3 regions of the Collimonas arenae genome follow, and region 2 is predicted to be linked to each of the others. Evidence: predicted binding sites of a transcription regulator. Region 2 holds the regulator's gene; each other region holds the start of a gene.
The links. The regulator HrcA, encoded in region 2, represses chaperone genes, less so after heat shock. The targets are predictions, from matches to a motif close to TTAGCACTCNNNNNNNNNGAGTGCTAA.
Positions count from the first base shown of each region.

Region 1: a site for HrcA is predicted at 5,203-5,229, ahead of rpoH (RNA polymerase sigma factor RpoH). Genes of this name have one in related genera too.
Region 3: a site for HrcA is predicted at 4,496-4,522, ahead of groES (co-chaperone GroES). Genes of this name have one in related genera too.

Region 1 covers NZ_CP009962.1:696,091-704,001, forward strand. The annotation lists gene LT85_RS03055 (SCO family protein) at 1-344, shown strand, start outside; gene LT85_RS03060 (COX15/CtaA family protein) at 366-1,526, shown strand; gene cyoE (heme o synthase) at 1,523-2,407, shown strand; gene LT85_RS03070 (SCO family protein) at 2,416-3,048, shown strand; gene LT85_RS03075 (thiol-disulfide oxidoreductase DCC family protein) at 3,136-3,543, opposite strand; gene LT85_RS03080 (DUF4166 domain-containing protein) at 3,540-4,106, opposite strand; gene rpoH (RNA polymerase sigma factor RpoH) at 4,233-5,132, opposite strand; gene LT85_RS03090 (hypothetical protein) at 5,392-5,766, opposite strand; gene LT85_RS03095 (response regulator) at 5,763-6,485, opposite strand; gene LT85_RS03100 (sensor histidine kinase) at 6,657-7,911, opposite strand, start outside.
Region 2 covers NZ_CP009962.1:4,940,111-4,948,021, reverse strand. The annotation lists gene LT85_RS21805 (MotA/TolQ/ExbB proton channel family protein) at 1-263, opposite strand, end outside; gene dapB (4-hydroxy-tetrahydrodipicolinate reductase) at 331-1,137, opposite strand; gene LT85_RS21795 (outer membrane protein assembly factor BamE) at 1,239-1,811, opposite strand; gene fur (ferric iron uptake transcriptional regulator) at 1,886-2,311, shown strand; gene LT85_RS21785 (TfoX/Sxy family protein) at 2,364-2,726, opposite strand; gene hrcA (heat-inducible transcriptional repressor HrcA) at 2,937-3,959, opposite strand; gene LT85_RS21775 (HAD family hydrolase) at 4,083-4,817, opposite strand; gene LT85_RS21770 (NAD kinase) at 4,873-5,820, shown strand; gene recN (DNA repair protein RecN) at 5,930-7,600, shown strand; gene hemH (ferrochelatase) at 7,631-7,911, shown strand, end outside.
Region 3 covers NZ_CP009962.1:4,774,968-4,782,878, forward strand. The annotation lists gene LT85_RS21070 (polysaccharide biosynthesis tyrosine autokinase) at 1-1,245, opposite strand, end outside; gene LT85_RS21075 (low molecular weight protein-tyrosine-phosphatase) at 1,248-1,748, opposite strand; gene LT85_RS21080 (polysaccharide biosynthesis/export family protein) at 1,745-2,773, opposite strand; partial or broken gene LT85_RS21085 (recombinase family protein) at 3,608-3,988, shown strand; partial or broken gene LT85_RS27225 (hypothetical protein) at 3,940-4,317, shown strand; gene groES (co-chaperone GroES) at 4,648-4,941, shown strand; gene groL (chaperonin GroEL) at 5,044-6,696, shown strand; gene LT85_RS21100 (methionine ABC transporter ATP-binding protein) at 6,962-7,911, shown strand, end outside.

The sequences.
Region 1 (7,911 bases), 1.4 Mb from region 2:
GCAGCGATTGCCAAAAGGCTTGCCAGGACAAGCTGTATGAAATGCGCCAGCTGCGCCTGATGCAAGGCAAGGAAATGGAGCGTATTGAGCGCGTCTGGCTGATCACCGACGACCAGCCCCTGCAAACCATGGTGATGCGCGAATACGACGGCACCAAATTGCTGCGGGTCAAACCAGAGTTGCTCAAAGCCTGGCTGCCGGTTGACGCAGATACCAGCGCTGCAGATCATATCTATCTGATTGATCCGCTTGGCCACCTGATGATGCGCTTCCCCAAAGATGCCGATCCGAACAAGGTAAAAAAAGACCTGTCCAAATTGTTACGCGCTTCGTCGATAGGATGACCTTGCCATGATGAGTTTCCAATGACGGCAGCAGCGCTGGCCCAGCTTGGCAGCATGGGCATACTGGTCGCCTTGCTGGCGTTCTGCGTGGTGTGGGTTTCCAGCGATACCAATAAGTACCGCAAGCTGGTTTGGGTCACGCTGTTCCTGACCTTCGACCTGATCATGTTCGGTGCTTTCACCCGGCTGACTGACTCGGGCCTCGGTTGCCCCGACTGGCCTGGCTGCTACGGCCATTCCAATCCGCTGCTGGCGCATGCACACATCAGCGCGGCGCAAGAAGCCATGCCGTTCGGTCCGGTATCCGTGAAAAAGGCCTGGATCGAAATGATCCACCGCTATTTCGCGATGGGTGTGGGTGTGATGATCATGGCGTTGATGGCGATCAGCTGGTTGCGCTGGCTGAAATCGAAGCACCGGCCGGCGCAGCGGCTGGCGAAGTTTTCTCCGTGGTATCCGACCCTGCTGTTTTTGTGTGTCTGCCTGCAAGGCGCTTTCGGCGCCTGGACCGTCACCCAGAAACTGCAGCCAGTGATCGTTACCACCCATCTGCTGCTTGGCCTGACCTTGCTGGCGTTGATCGCCTGGATGGGTGCGCGCCAGAATGACCATGCGCCGGTGGCGGCCAGCGCTGGCAAACTGGTCAAGCCGGCCTTGATCGGCCTGGTATTGCTGGTGATTCAGATTGCCCTGGGCGGTTGGGTAAGTACTAACTATGCCGCTTTGGCCTGTACCGACTTCCCTTTGTGCCATGGCGCGCTGGTGCCGCAGATGGATTTTGTGAACGGCTTTACGCCGTGGCGGCATCTCGGTATGACCGCTGACGGCGAGTTTATATCCTTCCAGGCCCTCACGGCGATTCACTGGACCCATCGCAGCTTTGCGTTCGTGGTGATTGCGTTTGTCGTCTGGCTGGCATGGAAAGCATTGCACACCGAGGGTTTGCAGAAAACCGGCCGCTGGCTGCTGGTTGTTATTGGTTTGCAATTGTTGACCGGCTTGTCTACTATTTACTTCAACTGGCCTTTGGCAATCGCCGTCGTGCACAACGGTGGGGCGGCGGCGCTGTTGGTGTTGCTGGTCATGTTAAACTATAAGACTAGACTTGCTCCCGGGCTGCATGCTGTTTCGGGGGTGGGTAGCCATCCAGTAATTGTTGACCGCCTCAACCCGCACCCATGACCGCTTTGACCATACCACCTAATCGAATTGCCCAATATTGGGCGCTGACTAAGCCGCGCGTTACGCAGCTGGCGGTATTCTGCGCGGTGATCGGTATGTTTCTGGCGACCCCTGGTTTGCCAGACTGGCAACGCGTCGTGGCCGCCACCATCGGTATCTGGCTGTTGGCCGGCGCAGCATTTGCTGTTAATTGCCTGGTGGAACGCGAAATCGACTCGCGTATGGCGCGTACGGCGCGACGTCCTATGGCGCGTGGCGAGATCACAGTCAACCAGACGCTGGTATTTTCCGGCGTCATCGGCGGCGCCGGCATGTGGGTGCTGTATAACTTTGTCAATCCGCTGACCATGTGGCTCACCTTCGCCACTTTTGTCGGTTACGCCATCATCTACACCATCATCCTGAAACCGGCGACGCCGCAGAACATTGTCATCGGCGGCCTCGCCGGGGCCATGCCGCCAGCCTTGGGCTGGGCCGCAATCGCCAACGACGTGCCGATGCAAGCCTGGATCCTGGTGATGATAATCTTCGTCTGGACTCCGCCGCATTTTTGGGCGCTGGCCATGTATCGTCGCGACGACTACGCCAAATCCGGCTTGCCGATGCTGCCGATCACGCATGGCCTGAAATTCACCCAGCTGCAAATCTGGCTCTACACAATTGCCCTGGTCGCCACCACCATGCTGCCATTTGCGGTTGGCATGAGCGGCCTGATTTACTTGGCCAGTGCTGCAGTGCTGGGCGTGATTTTCCTCTGGTATGCATGGCAGATTTATCAGCATTACACCGATCTGATTGCGCGCAAGACTTTCGCCTATTCGATCATTTACCTGTCGTTGCTGTTCGCCGCCCTGCTGGTCGATCATTACCTCAAATTCTGAAAGCAAACATGAAGCGTATTACCTCTGTCGTCTCCTTGTTTGTCGGCTTGCTGATGGTCTTGTCATTGGCTGCATGCGGCGATAAATCAGCCGGCAGCAGCCAGGAAATGACACTCTCGCCAGCCAAAAGCGCGTTTAACAATACCGACGTCACAGGACTGGGCTACGCCCGCGATTTCGCTCTGACCGACCACACCGGCAAGCCGCGCACGCTGGCTGATTACAAGGGCAAAGTGGTCGTAGTGTTTTTCGGCTATACCCAATGCCCCGACGTCTGTCCGACTACGATGGTAGAGATGGCCAATGTCTTGAAGGAAATGGGACCGCTGGCGAGCAAGGTACAGGTATTGTTCGTAACAGTCGATCCGGAGCGCGATACGCAAGAACTGCTATCCAAGTATGTGCCAGCATTTGATCCAAGTTTTGTGGGCTTGTATGGCGATGCGGCAGCGACCGAAAAGGTGGCCAAGGAATTCCGCGTGTTCTATCAGAAAGTACCGGGCAAGACTCCGGGCAGTTACAGCATGGATCACACGGCTGGCAGCTATGTGTTTGATCCTGAAGGCCACATCCGCCTGTTCATACGCCATGGACAGGGACCTGAGCCGGTTGCGCATGATTTGAAATTGTTGCTTCAGTGACCCGGGGCGACTCAGTCCCCAGCGACAACTAAAAAGGCAGGATCGCTTGATTGCGATCCTGCCTTTTGCATTGTAGCGCCTTCAATCTCAGATAATCTCAGACATGTCCTCTACGAAACGGAGACGATCTTTGGCGGCGGGCAGAAAACACGACTCGCTGCTGCCAAACAGGCGATAGCGGTTACGTGCTATCCAGCGATAGGCGCCATCCCGTATAAAGGCCGGTAACGGCCATATGATCCATGCCAGCTTCCAAGGAAATCCCAGTTGATGCAGCACCCTGAAAATCGCAGCGGTATGCTGATAGCTGCGTTCGCCGTCGACAAGCAATAGGGTTTCAAGCCTGGTGACACTCAATCCGGCTTGGGTCAGCAAAGCAACGCCGGCGCTTGATTGCATCGATGCAAACCGGAACACCCGGCGCCGGTCGTGCTTCAACAGGAATTGCACCCATGTCGAGCAAATCAGACATTTGGCGTCGAACACGATAATCATGCTATCGCCCACGCTTGTTCCAGATCCAGATAACCCCGATATTCAGCCAGTATCCCAACCAGCGGCAGAGTCGCCGCGACGTTGAAATACAGTTTTCCTCCCGCGCCGGTTTCCTCGGCCAGTATCGAAGGCAGCAGAAATTTCGGGCAAGGAAGTTCGCAAAATGTGATGCGCTGGATGATCATGCGTAGCTGCCCCTGAAGGACGCTGAGTTGAAAATGCAAATCTACCGGGCCCAGGCTCTCGACCAGGCTGCCGGACCGGATGCGCATCTGCGAGGTCATCGACCGGCCAGGAAAGTGGCGACGCCACGTCTCTTGCCGGGTATCGGCATCCAGTTCGAACCAGAAGTCGGTTTCAGTTGTCGCCTTGGGAAGAGCGAATAGTTTGCCGAACAGGCGTCCGATCGTCGTATGTGGGCCTTTGACCGTGCATCGGCCAGGCAAGGTGACTCGCCCGGCCAAGCTATGGAAGAGTTGCAGTTCAGGCGCCAATGAATGGAACTCATCTGCCATTGCCTGGCGATAGAGGGAGTCGGTGGAGTTCGTGGGGCGTGTTTGCATGGAAGCAATAGTGTAGCACCCGGAGCAAAAATAAAGCTCCCTGAACCGAGTGGTTGGAGGGAGCTATATCTGGCCTTGCCTATACATCGGCAATGCGGGCTGATGCGTCTTGCCAAGTTTCGCTGATCAGGAAAACGCCGCCAACGAACCCTTCATCTTCTTCAGCGCGACTGCTTCAATCTGCCGTATCCGTTCTGCGGATACGCCAAACTCGTCCGCCAGCTCATGCAAGGTGGCGCCGGAACCGTCGTCGTTGGCCAGCCAGCGCGCTTCGACGATGCGCCGTGAACGTTCATCCAGCTTGCTCAGAGCAGACTCGAGGCCTTCCGATTGCATGCGGTCATAGCGCTGCGCTTCCAGCACCTTGGTCGGTTCTTGCAATTCAGATGACAGATAGGCAATTGGTGCGAATTTCTCATCGTCGTCGTCAGTCGGCGCATCCAATGCGATGTCGCGGCCGGTCAGGCGCGTTTCCATTTCAATCACTTCTTCGCGCTTGACGTTCAAGGTCTTGGCCAAAGCATCAACCTGCGACGGCGTCATCGCGTCCAGGCCTTCCTTGTGACTGCGCAAATTGAAAAACAGTTTGCGCTGGGCCTTGGTGGTGGCAACCTTCACCAAGCGCCAGTTTTTCAGGATGTATTCATGCATTTCCGCCTTGATCCAATGCATTGCATACGACACCAGCCGTACGCCTTGATCCGGATCGAAGCGTTTGACGGCCTTCATCAAGCCGATATTGCCTTCCTGGATCAGGTCGGCGTGTGGCAAGCCATAACCGAGATAGCCGCGGGCGATCGACACCACCAGGCGCAAATGCGAAAGCACCAGCTTTTGCGCGGCGCCAAGGTCGTTTTTGTCGCGCAATTGTTTTGCCAGGGAAACTTCTTCATCATGTGTCAACATCGGCAAGCGATTTACCGCCGAGATGTACGCGTCAATATTTCCCAGCGTACCGGAAAAGCCGAGCGCCAAGGCATTGGTCTCGATTGGCATTAATGCAGTGTTGACTGATGGATTCTTCATTCTTTCTCCTTGCTGTCCGGCCAGCTCAGGCTGCCGGTTGATCAACGATCAGACGTTTGACTGGATTATATTAGCACTCTCTATTACGGAGTGCTAATAGGATTTGTTAGAGAATGTATATAGAGTATTGCTATTGAAATTATTCTTATGATTGCCATGTACAAGCACTTAGAGGGATAAATCCCTGGAAAGTTGCGATCTCGAGGAAGGAAAATGCTGCATAGCCGCAGGGAAAGTGCGAACAACAGTGCCCGGCTGTTCAGGCGATCAGGTCCGGCGTCATTGCAAGATAGGCATCGTAAGGCGGCAGGCTGAGAAAATCGCGAATTTGCTGCAGGTGACTGCTGGCGGCGATACTCAGATACAAACGCTGCGGCGGTTTGCGCAGCAGGCGGTTCAAGGTGACGCGTAGTGTTAGATTACCAATGCAACAAAAGCAACCAGGCGCGATTCGTTTGATTTCCAGCACCGGGGGCAGTGACTCGGGAGCGGACATGCCGTCCGCAAGGCCTTCAAGAATGAGTGCGGTGCTGAGGTGCGCGCCGTTGCGCGTAAATTCTTCCTGCAGGGCAGACCAGATCGCCGCCTCGCGGACGCTCGTCGATCTGCCGCACACCAGCGTGGTAAGGGTCATCCGCCTTTTTTCGACAACTTTCCCGGATCTACTCCGAGTTGTTTCAGTTTGCGGTACAGGTGGGTGCGTTCCAGTCCGGTTTTTTCAGCCACCCTGGTCATGCTGCCGCTTTCGCGAATCAGGTGGTATTCGAAATAGGCGCGTTCAAAAGCATCGCGCGCTTCGCGCAGTGGCAGGCCGAACGAAGATGAAAACAGGTTTTCCGACGACGCCGCGACCGATGGCAGCGCGGTGGCGTGTGCGGCTTCGGAGGAAGCCGGGCCGTTGAAGCTGCCTGCAGCGACAACCACGTCATTCATGTCGTTGACGGTGGCGGTCGGTTGTGGATACAGCGTCGGCGCGCGGGCAGTCTTGGGGCCTTGCGACAAGCCTTGCTGAACGGCTTTCAACAGCTTTTGCAAGGCAATCGGTTTTTCCAGGAAATTCAGGGCCCCGATGCGGGTTGCTTCGACCGCGGTATCGATAGTGGCGTGACCGGACATCATGATGACCGGCATGGTCAGCAAGCCATCGCGCTGCCATTCCTTGAGCAGCGTCACGCCGTCGGTGTCAGGCATCCAGATATCGAGCAGCACCAGATCGGGTACGCCACCCTGACGAAATTCACGAGCCTGTTGTGCATTTTCCGCGGCGGTTACTACATGCCCCTCGTCACCTAAAATTTCCGAGAGCAATTCCCGAATTCCCATTTCGTCGTCAACGACTAGGATGTTAGCCATGCGGTTGCCTTCCCATTTCCTGTTGCATCAAATCCCACTGTATGGACCGTTCAGATAGCCCAGTTAAATTGTTGATGTCTCTTTGTTTTATTTCCGCGTACTGATACATGCTATATCACTCAACTGCCGATTTGCAGATGTTCTGCATCAAATTATGATCGAATCATGACTTCAGGCTAACTTTAACAGCAAAATCAGGATTTTTGCGCCCTTTGTGTCGCTTCGATTCTGCAGATCGATGCGGCCACCATGTTCATCGATAATTTTCTTCACCATCGGCAGACCCAGGCCGGTGCCGCGCGGCTTCGAGGTAACATACGGCTCAAACGCTCTGGCCAGTATTTTAGGCGAGAATCCGGCGCCGTTATCGGTAATCGACAGCCGTACCGCTGTGCGCGATGAGCCGTCCGAGCTTTGATAGCTGACGCGCTCGGTCACCAGGTCGATGCGCGGCGGCAGGGGGTCGTCGCTGCGGTCCATGACGGCGTCCTGGGCGTTCTGCAGCAGATTGTGGATCACTTGCCGCAGCTGGGTGGCGTCGCCCATGACCATTGGCAGGTCCGACGCCAGCGAAGCATGAATCATGTCGCGCTCGTCACCGGCCAGATACAGGTGCAGTATTTCCGCCACCAGCACGTTCAGGTCCAGCTCGCTCAGTACCGCAGGCGGAGTTTTGGCGTAGTCCCGGAAATCGTCCACCATGCGCTTCATCGCGGCTACCTGGTTGACGATCGTGTCGGTGCTTTTTTTCAGGATTGTCGCATCCTGCGGCATCAGCTTGTCTTCCAGTTTCATCTGCAAGCGCTCGGCGGACAGCTGGATCGGGGTCAGCGGATTCTTGATTTCATGCGCCAGGCGGCGCGCCACTTCGCCCCAGGCAATCGAGCGCTGACCGGAAATGACATCGGATATATCGTCGAACACCACCACGTAACCGGTCCGGCTTTCGACCGGCAGGCGCGAGCCGCGCGCGAGCAGAGTGATGTCGTCGCTATCATTGGTCTCGACGCTGTCGACCCGTCGCGGAATTTCTATCTGCTGTTGCCAGTGCAGCAGTTCGGGGCCGATCTTCCCGGTGGCGAATTGCGCATTCTGTTCGGAGAAGGCGTCGGTGATGATTTCGGCAAAGTGCGCCAGGCCGTCAATGATGTTGAGCGGTTGACCAATATGCGGTGAAAAATCGTACTGCAGGATGCGCGCCACCGACTGGTTGCTGCTGACCAGCCGGAAATCACCGTCCAGCACCATCACGCCGGCAGACATGTTGGCCAGCACCGACTCCAGATAGGCTTTGGCGTTTTCCAGTTCAGTGCGGTTTTTCTCCACCGCACCGCGGGCATCATATAACTGGCGCGTCATCAGGTTGAACGACTGGGTCAGGGTACCGAGTTCATCCGAGGTGGCTACAATCGGTCGCGGCGACAGA
Region 2 (7,911 bases):
GCGTCGGCTGACTGGATGGCCAGGGGCGAATAAACGTTTTCGGAATCGAAAGGCTTGATGCCGGCAATCGCCACTTCCAGCGTCGGCGCCTGCCAGAAATCATCCAGCGCTGCGGCGCTTCTGCGGATGCGCCATGAACTCCAGGTTTTTGACAGGATATAAAACCAGCTGACGATCGACATCAACACCAGTACATAGGCCACCGAATGGGAGATGGCGTCAGTTTGGGCCCAGTAGCGAGCTAGTCCGAGAGATTGATCCATGGCGTCGATCCGAGAAGTTAAATCGAGGTGACGTCGGCATGCGGCGTCACAACACTATTATTACAAATCAGCGCAAGCCCAACACATCTTGCATGTCATACAGGCCTGTGCTCTTGTCGTTCAGGAAGCGGGCGGCGCGCAGACTGCCATGCACATAGGTGACGCGGCTGGACGACTTGTGGGTGATCTCGATGCGTTCGCCGATGCCGGCAAACAGCACCGTATGGTCGCCGACGATGTCACCGCCGCGAATCGCGGCAAAGCCGATCGATGACGGATCGCGTTCGCCGGTGATGCCTTCGCGGGCATAGACGGCGACATCTTCCAGCTTGCGCCCCTGCGCTTCAGCAATGACTTCGCCCATTTTCAGCGCAGTGCCGGACGGTGCGTCGACCTTGTGCCGATGATGCGCTTCGATGATTTCGATGTCGTAACCGTGGGAAAAGCTTTTGGCAGCCAGTTCCAGCAGCTTCATGGTGACATTGACGCCGACGCTCATATTGGGGGCGAAGACGATGGCGGTCTTTTTTGCCGCTTCAGCAATCGCTGCTTTTCCGGCTTCGTCGAAACCGGTGGTGCCGATAATCATTTTGATGCCGTGGGCGGCGCAGTATTCCAAATGCTTCAGCGTACCTTCAGGGCGCGTGAAATCAATCAGGTAATCCGCCTGCGCCAGGCCCTTGGCCAGATCGGCTTCAATCAGGACATTGGCGGCCTTGCCCAGGAAGGCGGCGGCATCGCTGCCCAGTTCCGGCGCATCCGGCACGCCCAGCGCGCCGGCAAGTACGGCGTCATCGGCGTTTTGAATTGCTTCGACCAGCATGCGGCCCATGCGTCCCGAGGCGCCTGCAACGGCTATTTTCATCTTAGTCATTTTTAATTCGGCGATCTCAAGAAGGGATCTTCATCAAATTGCGGGGGAGAGCGGAATGCCGCAACACGGCATTCAACCGGCTCTCATCCCAATAGTTGTCGTTAGTTTTTGGCAGGCGCAGGCGCGCTAGGCACCGTTGGTGCAATTTCGACATTCTTGACGCTCTTTTTGGCTTCCGCAGCGCCGCCGGAAATCTGGTCCAGATAGTCGTTTTCGGTAGGTAGGTTGCCGCCATCGATGCGCGCTAGCAGATTTCCGTTGAAAAATGCGCTGACCCGGCTGGTGGTGACTTCGCCGTTGCCCTTTTGCAGGCGGAACACATAATCCCAGCGGTCTTCATGGAACAGATCGGTGATGAGCGGCGTGCCAAGCGCAAAGCGTACTTGTTCGCGGGTCATGCCTTCTTTAACTTGCGCCAACATTTCCTTGGAGACAAAATTTCCCTGTTGTATATCGATGCGATATGGAGAAAAAATACCCAGGAAACGGCGATGCTTGATGGTTTGAACCCCGCTGGTATCAGCGTTGGCCGTGGCGTTGCTGCCGGCAGCAGGCGTCGCTGCCGCGGAATTGTCGAGCAATGGATTTTTTGAGGCGCAGCCGGCCAAGGCGGTCATGATGACAACTGCAGCGGTCAAAGCGGAGGTACGGACAGGGGAGAGCAACATTCGCATAAGGATCTCAATTGATTGAGCAACTGTGCTAAAACGCTATATGATAAAGCAGATCATCCATTTGTGACCAAAACATGCCGAACAATCCATCCGAACTAAAAGCCAGCGGCCTTAAAGCCACATTGCCACGCCTTAAAATCCTGGAAATCTTCCAGAATAGCGAGGTGCGTCATCTAAGCGCCGAAGACGTCTATAAGATCTTGCTCAGTGAGAATCTTGATGTCGGTCTGGCAACTGTATACCGCGTGCTGACGCAATTTGAGCAAGCGGGCCTGTTGCAACGCAATCACTTTGAAACTGGCAAAGCCGTCTTTGAGCTCAACGAAGGCTCGCATCACGACCATCTGGTCTGCCTGGATTGCGGTCTGGTTGAAGAGTTTTACGACGAAGAAATCGAAAAGCGCCAGAAGATCGTCGCCAAGGAACATGGTTTCGAAATCGCAGATCACGCCTTGGCGCTGTACGGCCATTGCCGGGATTGCCGCAAGAAGAAGGCTTGACTGCCAAGGCTGACAGCCTGATTTGCCAGCTTTTTCAGCTTTTTCAGCTTTTTCAGCTTTTTCGCGGTTTGCGCACGGGTTTTGCATTGGCCTTGCGTACCGCGGCAGCATAAGCAAGCCGGGCCCAAGGCGTCATCGCGGCAGGCGAGTCCATCGCGTCTTCGGGCGCGGACCAGTAACTCATCTCGACACGTTTCCCTTTACTTTCGTAAATGAACGGCGCGCAGCCGGCGGCCTTGAATCCAGGCCGGGTTTCTTCGTCGGTCTTGAGAAAAAGGCCGCCATCAATAACGATGCAGATCATCAAACCATCGTAATAGATGCCATGGCCGCCGAACATCTTGCGCACGCTTACCGCGCCGAGCGGCGCGAGCAGTTCGCGGATATATTCGATCAATCCTTCGTCCTGATGCATGTCGAGAAAATTTTCTTAGAGGCTGTTGCAAACACACCTGGCGTTGTTGCCCTTGCAGGGCGCGCCCGGGCTTGCAAGCCCGGGTAGTTCCGCAGGCAGACGACATTGTCGTCTGAAACCCATGCTACACCCTCCTGGCCGTACTGCTCGTACTGTCTTCGTCGGTGCGCCTAGCCATCTGTATTTGCAACAGCCTCTTAGGTCTTGTGATCAGCTTTGGCTGAGCGCATTCGACAGTAATTTTGCGGTGATATTCACAATTGGAATCACCCGCTCATAGGCCATGCGCGTCGGTCCGATCACGCCCAGCGTGCCGACGATCTTGCCGTTGACTTCATACGGCGCGGTCACCACGCTCATTTCGTCCATCGGCACCAGTTGCGATTCGCCGCCAATGAAAATCTGCACGCCGGTCGCCTTGCCGGAAATATCCAGCAATTGCATCAGGCCGGTTTTTTGTTCAAACATGTCGAACAGCTTGCGCAAGGAATCCATGTTGGATGACAGGTCGGTCACGCTGAGCAGATTGCGTTCGCCCGAAATCACTACTTCGTCGCTATTGTCGTTCATGGCGTCGCTGCCGGCCTCTACCGCGGCTTGCATCAGCCAGGTCATGTCGTCGCGCAGCTTGCGCAGTTCACCCTGCAAGCGCAGGCGGACATCGTCAAGACTGAGGCCGCCATAGTGCTGGTTGATGTAGTTGGCGGCCTGCACCAGCTTGGCCGGGCTGTAATCGACATCCGTCAGCAGCAGCCGGTTCTGGACATCGCCGTTGGGGCTGACGATCACCAGCAGGATACGTTTTTCAGATAGTCGCAGGAATTCGATCTGCTGGAAGATCGATTCGCGCCGCGGACTCAGCACCACGCCTGCGAAGTGCGATAAAGATGACAACACTTGCGCCGCATTAGTAATGATTTTTTGTTGCGAGTTGGGTTGCAGGCGCGTCTGCATTTTCGATTCCAGTGCGCTTTCGTCGATCGGTTCGACCGTCAGCAGGGTATCGACAAACATGCGGTAGCCGCGTGGCGTCGGCACCCGGCCGGCGGAGGTATGGGGACTGGCGACAAAACCCATTTCTTCCAGGTCCGCCATGATGTTGCGGATCGTCGCCGGCGACAGTTCCAGCCCGGAGATTTTTGACAAGGCCCGCGAGCCGACCGGCTGGCCGTCGGCAATATACCGTTCGACCAGGGCTTTGAGCAGGGTTTGAGCGCGATTATCTAGTTGCATATAGGTCTATTTTAGCGAGCGCCACGCCAAGTGCAAAACGCTATGCTGACTTGGCAGAGGCTTATGACGCACTTATACACTGTTTTTTCAGCGAACTGCAGTTTGTTCTTGCAGCCGCTCAACCTAAGTCCGATAGCCGTCCAACCACGTTTCCAGCTCATGCAAGCTGGTGCAGCTGGCTTGCGGCTGGATCCCGGCCGGCAGCGTGCGCTCAAAACGATTGATCCAGACCGCCTGCAAGCCGGCCTGCTGGGCGCCGACCACATCCAGCAAGGGATCGTCGCCGACATACAAGGTTTCTTGCGGCGCCACATTGAGAGCGGCGCAGGCCGCGTGAAAAATCGCCGGATCGGGCTTGGCGCTGCCGAAACTATGGGCGGCGATCGAGGCCTGGAAATGGCTGGCCAGGCCAATTTTGCCAAGATCGGCAAAGCCGTTCGATACCGTTCCCAGCGGTAGCCGCTGTTGCAAGCTGGTCAATGCCGGTCGGACGTCATTGAACGGCGTCACGGCATGGCGTGCCTCGGAAAAGACCGCCATTGCCGCATCCGCCTTGGCCGGATCTTCGCCAACCTGATTGAGCGCCTCGGTCAGTGCAGCGTGGCGTAGCTTCCAGAGGTCGAACTTGAAAACCGGATTGGTGGCGACCAGTTCCAGCCGCTGCTGGCGCAAGCTGTCAATCGTAAATTGGCGGCTGACCGCACTGGCGTTGGCTTGCAGCCATTCAAACAGCACTTGTTCGGCGCGTGCGATCACCGGCACAATTGGCCACAGCGTATCGTCGAGATCGAACAGAACCGCTTTGATGGCTGCGTGCTTGACTGGCGGTGAGCTGGGTAGGAGTGTTGAATTATTCATCAGTGCCTTGGGCGTATCCTTCATTGCAAGCCTAAATTATGGTCTAATCGCCGGCATGTGGCCTAAAAAAATACCATCCTCACCTTCTCAAGCGGGTTCGCCAGCGAACTTGCCGGAATCTATGCCGAAAACCATTGCGATCGTCGGCAAATACTTTGCCGCCGGCATTTCTGAGTCGTTGACGGAAATCGCCGATTTCCTGCAGGGCCGGGGCCATCACGTGGTGCTGGAAACGGAGACCGCACAGAATGTCGCGTTGCCGATCGCTGCGATGACGCCTGAGCAGATTGGTCGCCAGGCTGACGCCGCAATTATCGTCGGCGGCGACGGAACCATGCTGGGCATCGCACGCCAGCTGGCGCCGTATGACGTGCCTTTGATCGGTATCAATCAGGGCCGGTTGGGATTTATTACCGATATTTCGCTGGAACGCATGTTACCGGTGCTGGGTGAGATGCTGGACGGGAAGGTCGATTCGGAGCGGCGCAGCTTGTTGCAAGGTTCGGTTGTACGCGACGGCCAGGAAATTTTCAGTGCGCTGGCGTTTAATGACGTGGTGGTGGCGCGCGGCGCCGGCTCCGGCATGGCCGAGCTGATGGTCGAGGTCGACGGCCGTTTCATGTATAACCAGCGTTCCGACGGCCTGATCGTGGCGACGCCGACCGGTTCCACCGCCTATGCCTTGTCGGCAGGCGGGCCTTTGCTACATCCCTCGCTGGGCGGCATGGTGCTGGTGCCGATTGCGCCGCATGCGCTGTCGAACCGGCCGATCGTGATTCCGGACAGCAGTGAAATCGTGATCGAGATCGTCAATGGCCGTGACCTCAGCGTCAATTTCGACATGCAGACGCTGGCCAGCCTGCAGCACGGCGACCGCATCCTGATCCGGCGTTCCGAGCACACCATCACCTTTCTGCATCCGGCCGGCTGGAGCTATTACGATACCTTGCGGCAAAAACTGCACTGGAACGAGTATCCCTCACGCGACGGGCAGCTGAAGTAAGATACTGGTCATGTAAGCTGTTGCTGTATTTTCCTTGCGACTTGGCCACCGTTGCCGGTGGCTGGTCCGCACTATTCGACATCCATTTTTGAGCCATTCCCAGACTTCCATGCTGCGCACACTTTCCATTCGCGATTTTGTCATTGTCGATGCCATCGAGCTTGAGTTCGCCGCTGGCTTTACCGTATTCACCGGCGAAACCGGCGCCGGCAAATCGATCCTGATCGATGCACTGGCGCTGGCGCTGGGAGGTCGTGGCGACGCCAGCGTGGTGCGCGAAGGCGCGGCCAAGGCTGATGTGACCGCCGAATTCGTCATGGCCGACGGCGCCGATACGGATGCGGTAGGCTGGCTGGAGCGCAATGAATTCGCAAGCGAAGACGGTGTGATTCTGATGCGGCGCGTGATCGACAATGCCGGTCGTTCAAAAGCCTTCATCAACGGCGTGGCGGCGACTGCCGGGCAACTGCGTGAGCTGGGAGAAATGCTGGTCGACATCCACGGCCAGCACGCCCATCAGTCCTTGCTGAAGAACGACGCGCAACGGCTCTTGCTGGACGGACAAGCCGGCTTGTCGGATGACTTGCTGGCGCTGGCCGCCGCCTTCAAAAGCTGGCGTTCGCTGGCGCGTCAGCGCGAAGAGTTTGAAACCAATGCCAAGAATGTCTTGCTGGAACGCGAGCGGCTGGAATGGCAGGTCGGTGAGCTCGAAAAGCTGGCGGTCAAGCCGGGAGAGTGGGATGAAATTACCAACGAACATAGCCGCTTGTCGCATGCCGCCAGCCTGATCGAGGGCGCGCAGGAAGCGCTCAATGTGATTTCCGAAAACGATGCAAACGATACGCCGCCGATGTTGTCGCAGCTATCGGCGCTGAACCAGAAAATCGGCAAGCTGGTAGATGTCGACAGCAGCCTCAAACCGGTGCTGGAAGCGCTGGAGCCGGCCCGGATCCAGTTGCAGGAAGCGGTGTATGCGCTCAATGATTACCTGAGTCGGGTCGAGCTCGATCCGGCGCGTCTGCATCAGGTGGAAGACCGGATGGAAGCGATCCATTCGGCCGGGCGCAAGTTCCGCCTGGCGCCGGACGAATTGCCGCAGGAGCTGGAGACGCTGTCGGTGCAATTGCGCCAGCTGGCGAATGCCAGCGACCTCGACGCCATGCGCGCGCAAGAAGAAAAATTGAAAGCTGCGTATCTGGCGCTGGCGCAGAAGCTGTCGAAAGCACGGGCCAAGGCGGCGCAGGCGCTGGGCGCGGCGGTGACCGCCGCCATGCAAGACCTGAGCATGAGCGGCGGCCGTTTTGCGGTTGCGTTGAATGCCTGCGAGCCGGCCAGCTACGGCGTCGAACAAGTGGAATTTTTAGTGGCAGGCCATGCTGGCGTGGCGCCGCGGCCATTGGCTAAAGTGGCCTCCGGCGGCGAGCTGGCGCGTATTGCGCTGGCGATTTCGGTGATTACCTCTAGCTCGACCGCTACCCCGACCCTGATTTTCGACGAAGTCGATAGCGGTATCGGCGGCGGGGTAGCCGAAGTCGTGGGACGCCTGTTGAAACGTCTGGGCCAGGATCGCCAGGTACTGTGCGTCACCCACTTGCCGCAGGTCGCCAGCCAGGCCAACCAGCATTTCCAGGTGAGCAAGCAAAGTCAGGGCAACAAGACGGTATCGGCGATCGATGGCCTTGATGCCAAGAATCGGATCGAAGAAATCGCCCGCATGCTGGGCGGCCTGGAAATCACCGCCACCACGCGCAAGCATGCGCGCGAGTTGTTGGCGCTTTAATTCAGTCTTTATTTTCCCGGATATCAACGCATGGCATTTCTGAAAGAACCACCATTCGCCCATGGCAAGACCGGCAAGACAGCCGTGCTGCTGGTCAATCTGGGTACGCCGGATGCGCCTACCACCAAGGCCGTGCGGCGCTATCTGAAGCAATTCCTGTCCGATCCGCGTGTGGTGGAAATCCCGCGGGCGATCTGGTGGTGGATCCTGCATTGCATCATCTTGCCTTTTCGTTCGAGCAAATCGGCTCATAAATACGTCTCGATTTGGACCAATGACGGCTCGCCGCTGAAGGTCCATACGAGCAAGCA
Region 3 (7,911 bases), 170 kb from region 2:
CTGCGCCGTCTTCAGCAAGGCGCTATACAGGTCAGTGTTGACCTTTATATCCCGCGTCAGGCGCAGCGTATCCTGCTCCAGCTTCGGCAGACCTTTGATCTGTTCACCAATACTGCGCATTTCGATGCTGATATCTTTCATCTGCCGATCCAGACCGACAACCGCCGGATGATCGCTGGTGAATCGGACCAACAACTCCTCCCTCTTCTGCCTCAACTCTACCAGCTTGGTCTGGGCCGCTACCGATTGCTGCAACGCTAACTTGGCTTCTTCACCCAAGTCGATGGTCCCATGCATGTTGCGGAATTGATTGTATTTGCTTTCGGACTGCTCCAGTTCGCGCTTGATCTCCGGCAGTTGTTCGTTCAGGAAAACCAGGGATTTTTCATATTCCTCAGAGATGCGCTCGACGTTCTGGCGTACATATTCGTGTCCAATTTCGTTGAGGATGTTGCTGGTCAAACGCGGATTCTCCCCCGTTAGCGTAATACCGATAATGCCTGACTGCTTTCCCTTTTCTGAAATCAGCATGGCGCCCTGCAATTTTCGTATGGTATCCAGCCGCGATTTGCGCGTCAGCAAAAATTGGGTTCCCGGCTTGGCAACGATCTTCGCTACCGTCAGCTCGATCTCGCCATGGCTGTTGTTGGCTTTCAGCGGCGTCCCGACCTTTCCCTGCAAGTTGATGTCGGCATCGTCATCCTTCAAAAGGAATTGGCCACTGGGTTCGACTGTCAGAACAAAATTGCGATTTTGCAGCGCTTCCGATACATTGAATAAAGCCACCTCAATGCGCTCCGCACCCCAGGCATAGCCACCATAGCCGAACAAGCCGGGATTGGAAAGCTGCGGCCAGCGGCCTGACCACCAGGCGCCAAACAAGGGAAAATGCTTGGGACGCGCATCGACATACAATTGCAGCGTATCTACCGCGCGCGACACCACCAGACGCGAACGCAACAATTCCATTTCCGAGTTAGCGGCCGCCTTCACGTCCAGCAACGCAGAAACGCCGCCTAACAGACTCTTAGAAGAGTTAGGTCCATCTTCCACTTGTACCAGAATGTCTGCGGAATATGTAGGCTTGACGCTAAAGGCATAGATCGCTCCCAGCAAAGTAACCGCCATGGTAATGCTGACAATCAGCCAGCGATGGTCGAACAACAGATCCAGACAGGCTGCCAGATCGATTTCGTTTTCATGTTGCGGCTCGCCGGAGGATACCGCTTGTATTGGTGCGTTCATTGTTATATTGAGTTTGAATTTACAGCAACGGCATTTGAAACAACACGTTGTCTGGTTGTGTTCGTTTCTTCAGTACGCTGGATTTTTCTAGACAGTTCGCCCACCCCTTGCGCGATCAACTGATAGGTCCGCTGAAAACTAGCGAAATCTTCCTTATAGGGATCAGGAATTTCATATTTTCCTGTTTCGCCGAGCAGTAATACCTTGCCCTTAGCCGACGCGTACAGCATCTCGATATGCCGTTTTTGGTCCCGCTCCATGGTCAGGATCAGATTGGCTTGGCTGATCATCCAGCCGGCCAGGCTCTGTGCTCGGTGCGCCTGGATATCGATGCCCTGCTGCTGCATAATGCGCACCGCGGACGGATCAGCCGCATGTCCCACCAGCGCACCGATCCCGGCCGAACGTATGGTTTTCTGCGGAAAATCACGTCTCAGCAAGGCTTCCGCCATCGGGCTACGACAGATATTGCCGATGCAGACTACCAGTATGTGATCGATCATTTTCCCGCCTGCACCGCGTTGGTAACGGATAGCGCGCTTGGCAGAATCAAGCTCATCACCCGGCTCCACGCCGCCAGCTTGGAAGCGTCTACATACACCACGTCCTTCGCTTGCAATTCAAAGTTCTCCGCCAGTGCGAAAGCTACAGGTGAACTGGCGTCGAGGTGGTATACCAGCGGCTTGTCCGCGCCGGCATTGCGCACCACGTATACGCTGCCGGCATTGCTGCTCAGCACATTAACTCCGCCGGCCTCTCCCAACGCTTCATTCAGGCTCAGGCGGCCATTGCGCAACGTCAGCGTGACCGGCTTGCTGACTTCGCCTAGCACAAAGACTTTGCTTTCTTCCCGTGCCAGTACATTCACCACATCGCCGTTATCTAGCATGATGCCGGCCAGATCGACCTTGTGTTGCAGCAGCAGCGGCAGGTCGATACGGTAGCTCTTGCCACCGCGGTTGATGCTGATCTGGCTTTGATCGCCGCTAGGCAAGATGCCGCCGGCACTGTTAAGCGCTTGCGGCAAGGTCATGGGAATATCAGTGATGGGCTGGATCCCCGGTGTTTTCACTTCGCCTTCGATATAGACGCGCTGGCTGCGATAAGCCTGCACGCGCAAGGTCAGGTCAGGCTTCTTGACGTAGCGCGCCAGTTTTCCAGCCAAAAGATCGCGCGCTTGCTGCTCGGTCAGGCCGGCCAGTTTGGTCGGCCCAATATATGGGAATTGCACCAAACCATTGCTATCGATGACATAGCCCGGCGGCGTAGTGCCGCTGTCTATGCTAGATGAGGCATTCGGTGTAGCCATCGCCGGCGTCGACAGTTCCGGATGATCCCACACCACGACCGACAGAATATCGCCGCTCGCTATGCGGTATGGCGTCGCCTTGGTAATCAGCAGACTGAGGTCTTGTCCCGTTTTCCGTTCACGCAGCACCCGCTCGTCCTGCACCAGTTGCGCAGTGATCGGCATGATCGTCGGCACCGAGCCGATCGCTTTCCGGTCCGATTCAACCTGCTCGCTCATATGCATCCCTGGCGCATATGCACATGCTGCGAGCAAAGAAATCAGGCTCGCTATTGTCGCCAGCTTTAAATGTGTGCTTCTCAAAAAAAACATGAAATTGTCAATCCTATAGTACCAACCCTATGAAGCTTGCTGCCACTCAAGCACTAAGGCCTGTTCGCAATTAGCAAAATGTGTTTGCATTTGGTATTTGAATACGCGCGTATCATCACCGAAATGAATCGACATAGTCCAATGTTAAAAAATGTAGTTTGCAATTGTTTTCAAATAAATTCCGTAAGAAACATTTACGCCTTCTTTGAAGCAGACCCTATTTCATTGGTACGTGTCTATATGGAGTGCGACGCGTCTTTGGTGATCCGCGTGAAGCCGGAGAGACCTGTGGTAAACATCGCGTGGCCCGCCTCATGCACACTCATAAGATCAACCATTTTGTCCAATACAATTGGGCAAACTCCCCTCAAATTAACCACCCACAACAATCTTCTTTTTGGGAAAGAAATTGCGCTTCATTGATGACGCATTTTTGAGCCGAGATTGCATGTCCTGCGTGCTCTCTCCAGCATCGTGCGAATACCGGTCAATTCCATTGAATCAAAATCCAAAAGGTAATGACCTGAATAGCAAGTTATCGGTGACGTCAGTTCGCTCGCAGAAAGTTAAAGCGGAGCGTTTGCCAAAGCGCTCTGCTCTCAACCCTTTGAAGCACGAAATGAAACTAGTCAATTCCTAGCCAGAATGCCGCCGGGAAGCGACGCCATATTTCAATCCTCTGGCATTGCACAAGAACATCGCCTGTCACCCGCAGTTGGTGCCGGACGCTCAGGTAAAAATGTGAGCATTGGGTATGCGCGTGTGTCGACCGATGAGCAAAATCTGCAACTTCAGATCGACGCACTGACGCGCGCAGGATGTGAGCGAATATCCACCGATCAAGGCATCTCGGAAGCCGATTTCTCTCGACCAGGTCTGGATGCAGCGCTGGATAAACTGGCTCCCGGAGATTCACTGATAGTGTGGCGACTAGATCGGCTCGGTCGCTCACAGAGCAAGCTGATTGATCTGATCACACACCTCGATAGCCGCAAAATCCAATTCGCCTCAATGATGGAATCAATCAATACCAACTCATCACGCGGAGTATTGATTTTTCATATCATGGCCGCATTGGCTCAGTTCGAGCGCAGTCTTATCAGCGAGCGTACGCGCGCCGGCACCTTCGTGACCAGGTCTCCTTGAGGGAGATTACCTGGCGTTTGGGAATCTCCAGAAACACCGTCAGACGCTATCTACGCTCAGAAAGCGTAGAGCCGGCTTATCGGGATCGACGCACTCCCAGTGCTCTTGATCAGTACGCCTTCAAACTTTCGTCCTGGCTTAAAACAGAAGCGACAAAATCTCAAAAACAGCGGCGCAGCTTAAAACAGATCCATGCTGATTTATCTGTACTAGGCTTTGAGGGATCCTACGACCGGGTTGCCGCCTTTGCGCGACAGTGGCGAGTGGATCAGTTGGATAGGGTCAATTCTGCTAGCAAAGGAACAGTGACAGAGAGGAAATGTATTTTTGATGTCGAATATCAAACAAATTAAACATTTATCCCTAGAACATGAGACGAGAGTTCAGAGTTAGAGTAATTAAGTTCAGAGTTAAAAGAAATCCGACAATTAATCCTCGCGGACAGCAATGCGGGCTTGAAAAATCAACAGAGCGTCCCTATACTTAGCACTCGTTAGGAGAGAGTGCTAACAATCTCCCCGAACTATCCAGTCACTGTGCGGCGCATCTCTATAGCAAAGCAGAACGGTGGTGTTCCACTTTGCTGCGATGTTGCTGCAAATACAAATAACCTGTTGAATCTTAAGGAGTCACATATGAATCTTCGTCCTTTGCACGATCGCGTTATCGTCAAGCGTCTCGACCAGGAAACCAAAACTGCATCCGGTATCGTGCTGCCTGACGCGGCTGCTGAAAAGCCGGATCAAGGTGAAGTGCTGGCTGTCGGTAACGGCAAGATTCTGGAAGACGGCAAGGTCCGTCCGCTGGCAGTCAAGGTTGGCGATCGCGTTCTGTTCGGCAAATATTCCGGTCAAGCAGTCAAGCTCGACGGCGTGGAATATCTGGTAATGCGCGAAGAAGACCTGTTTGCCGTAGTTGAAGGCAAGTAATTCCGGTTCAACCGGAATTACCGGACTGATCAGCGCCTGCGCTTTTAATCGGATCCGGGCACTACACAAACGAATTCACCCCTATTTTCAGGAGAATCAAACATGGCAGCAAAGCAAGTAATTTTCGGCGATGAAGCACGCGCCAAGATCGTCAACGGCGTCAATGTCCTGGCTAACGCAGTTAAGGTAACTCTGGGTCCTAAGGGCCGCAACGTGGTTCTGGAACGCAGCTTCGGCGCGCCTACAGTGACCAAGGACGGCGTTTCGGTTGCTAAAGAAATCGAACTGAAAGACAAGCTGGAAAACATGGGCGCGCAGCTCGTGAAAGAAGTTGCTTCCAAGACTTCCGACAACGCTGGTGACGGTACTACTACCGCTACCGTGCTGGCACAAGCTATCGTTCGCGAAGGCTTCAAGTACGTTGCAGCCGGTTTCAACCCTACAGACCTGAAGCGCGGTATCGACAAAGCTGTTGTCGCCATCGTTGCTGAAATCAAGACTCTGTCGAAGCCAACCACAACCAGCAAGGAAATCGCTCAAGTTGGTTCGATCTCCGCTAACTCCGACACCGACATCGGTGAAATCATTGCCAAGGCAATGGACAAAGTCGGCAAAGAAGGCGTGATCACTGTTGAAGATGGCAAGTCGTTGGAAAACGAACTGGACATCGTCGAAGGTATGCAATTCGACCGCGGCTACCTGTCGCCTTACTTCATCAACAACCAAGAGAAACAAGTTGTTGCCCTGGAAAATCCGTTCGTCCTGCTGTTCGACAAAAAAGTATCGAACATCCGTGACCTGCTGCCGATCCTGGAACAAGTCGCCAAGTCGGGCCGTCCACTGCTGATCATCGCAGAAGATGTCGAAGGCGAAGCACTGGCTACTCTGGTGGTCAACAACATCCGCGGCATCCTGAAGACTGCAGCTGTCAAGGCGCCAGGTTTCGGCGACCGTCGTAAAGCCATGCTGGAAGACATCGCTATCCTGACCGGTGGTCAAGTGATCGCTGAAGAAGTCGGCCTGACACTGGAAAAAGCTACCCTGGCTGAACTGGGCCAAGCCAAGCGTATCGAAATCAGCAAGGAAAACACTACCATCATCGACGGTGCTGGCGAAGCCATCACTATCGAAGCACGCGTCAAGCAAATCCGTGCGCAAATCGAAGAAGCTTCTTCGGATTACGACCGTGAAAAACTGCAAGAACGCGTTGCCAAGCTGGCCGGCGGCGTTGCGCTGATCCGCGTTGGTGCTGCAACCGAAGTTGAAATGAAAGAAAAGAAAGCACGCGTTGAAGATGCCCTGCACGCTACCCGTGCAGCAGTGGAAGAAGGCGTTGTGCCAGGCGGCGGCGTTGCATTCCTGCGCGCACGTGCTGCAGTCAAGGACCTGAAAGGCGAAAACGCCGACCAGGAAGCCGGCATCAAGATCGTGCTGCGCGCGATCGAAGAGCCGCTGCGTCAAATCGTATTCAACGCTGGCGACGAGCCATCGGTTGTGATCAACGCAGTCTTGGCTGGCAAAGGTAACTACGGTTACAACGCTGCCAACGGCACCTACGGCGACCTGGTTGAACTGGGCGTTCTGGACCCAGCCAAGGTTACCCGTTCGGCATTGCAAAATGCTGCTTCGGTTGCCGGCCTGATCCTGACTACCGATGCAATGATCGCTGAACTGCCAGAAGACAAGTCGGCTGGCGGCATGCCAGGCGGCATGGGCGGTATGGGTGGCATGGGCGGTATGGACGGCATGATGTAATTGCGGCGGGGCCGGTATATCCGGTCCGTTGTCCTGCTTTGAAAAGCCTGCGATGGGTAACCATCGTGGGCTTTTTCTATTGAAGCCCCCGGTTCGAGATTTTGCGTGCTCAATACAGATGCATATACTTGGCGGTTATAAAGCCATGTCTAAATGTTCCTTCCCATGTGTAACAAACGCTTATAAAATAGGCACCTACTAAAAAAACATAATGGCGGCGAGATTGTTGATGTTTATGCAATCAGCTGCCTTTTTTCATTCTGAAATGATAGAAATCAAAGCAGTCACCCAGCGCTTCAATGGCGCACGCGGGCCGGTCGATGCGGTGCGCGATGTTAGCCTTGCGATCCGCAAGGGCGAGATCTTCGGCATCATCGGCCGCAGCGGCGCCGGCAAAAGCACGCTGGTGCGTTGCCTTAACCTGCTGAACCGCCCTACTTCCGGCGCCATTATTGTCGACGGCAAAGACATGACTACGCTCAACGCAGAGCAGTTGCGCAGCGCACGGCGCGAGATCGGCATGATTTTCCAGCATTTCAACCTGCTGTCGTCGCGTACCGTCTACGACAATATCGCGCTGCCGCTGGAGCTGGCTGGCCTATCCAAGGCAGAGATTGCGAAGAAGGTCACGCCGCTACTGGAGCTGGTCGGCCTGACCGCGCTCAAGGATAGTTATCCGGCGCAAATCAGCGGCGGCCAAAAGCAGCGTGTCGGTATTGCACGTGCATTGGCCAATGAGCCGAAAGTCTTGCTGTCGGATGAAGCCACTTCTGCGCTTGATCCGGAAACCACGCGCTCCATCCTGGAGCTGCTGCGCAAAATCAATCGTGAGCTGGGCCTGACCATCGTCCTGATCACGCATCAGATGGAAGTCATCAAGATGATCTGCGACCGCATGGCGGTAATGGAAAGCGGCGAAGTGATTGAAACCGGTGAAGTGCTGGAGCTGTTCCGTTCGCCTAAGCATGAGGTGACGCGCGCCCTGATTGGCGATGTGATAGCGCAGGAGCTGCCGCAAGGCGTATTGCAGCGCCTGCGAGCACGGCTGGCGCAAAGCGACGCCGGCAGCGGCACCGATCATCTGTTCCGCTTTGCATTTACGGGCTCTGGCGTCGACCAGCCTTTGCTGTCGGAAGCGGTGCGCAAGTTCGACCTGGATTTCAATATCTTGCATGGCCAGATTGATGAAATACAAGGACAAGCGTTTGGCTCGCT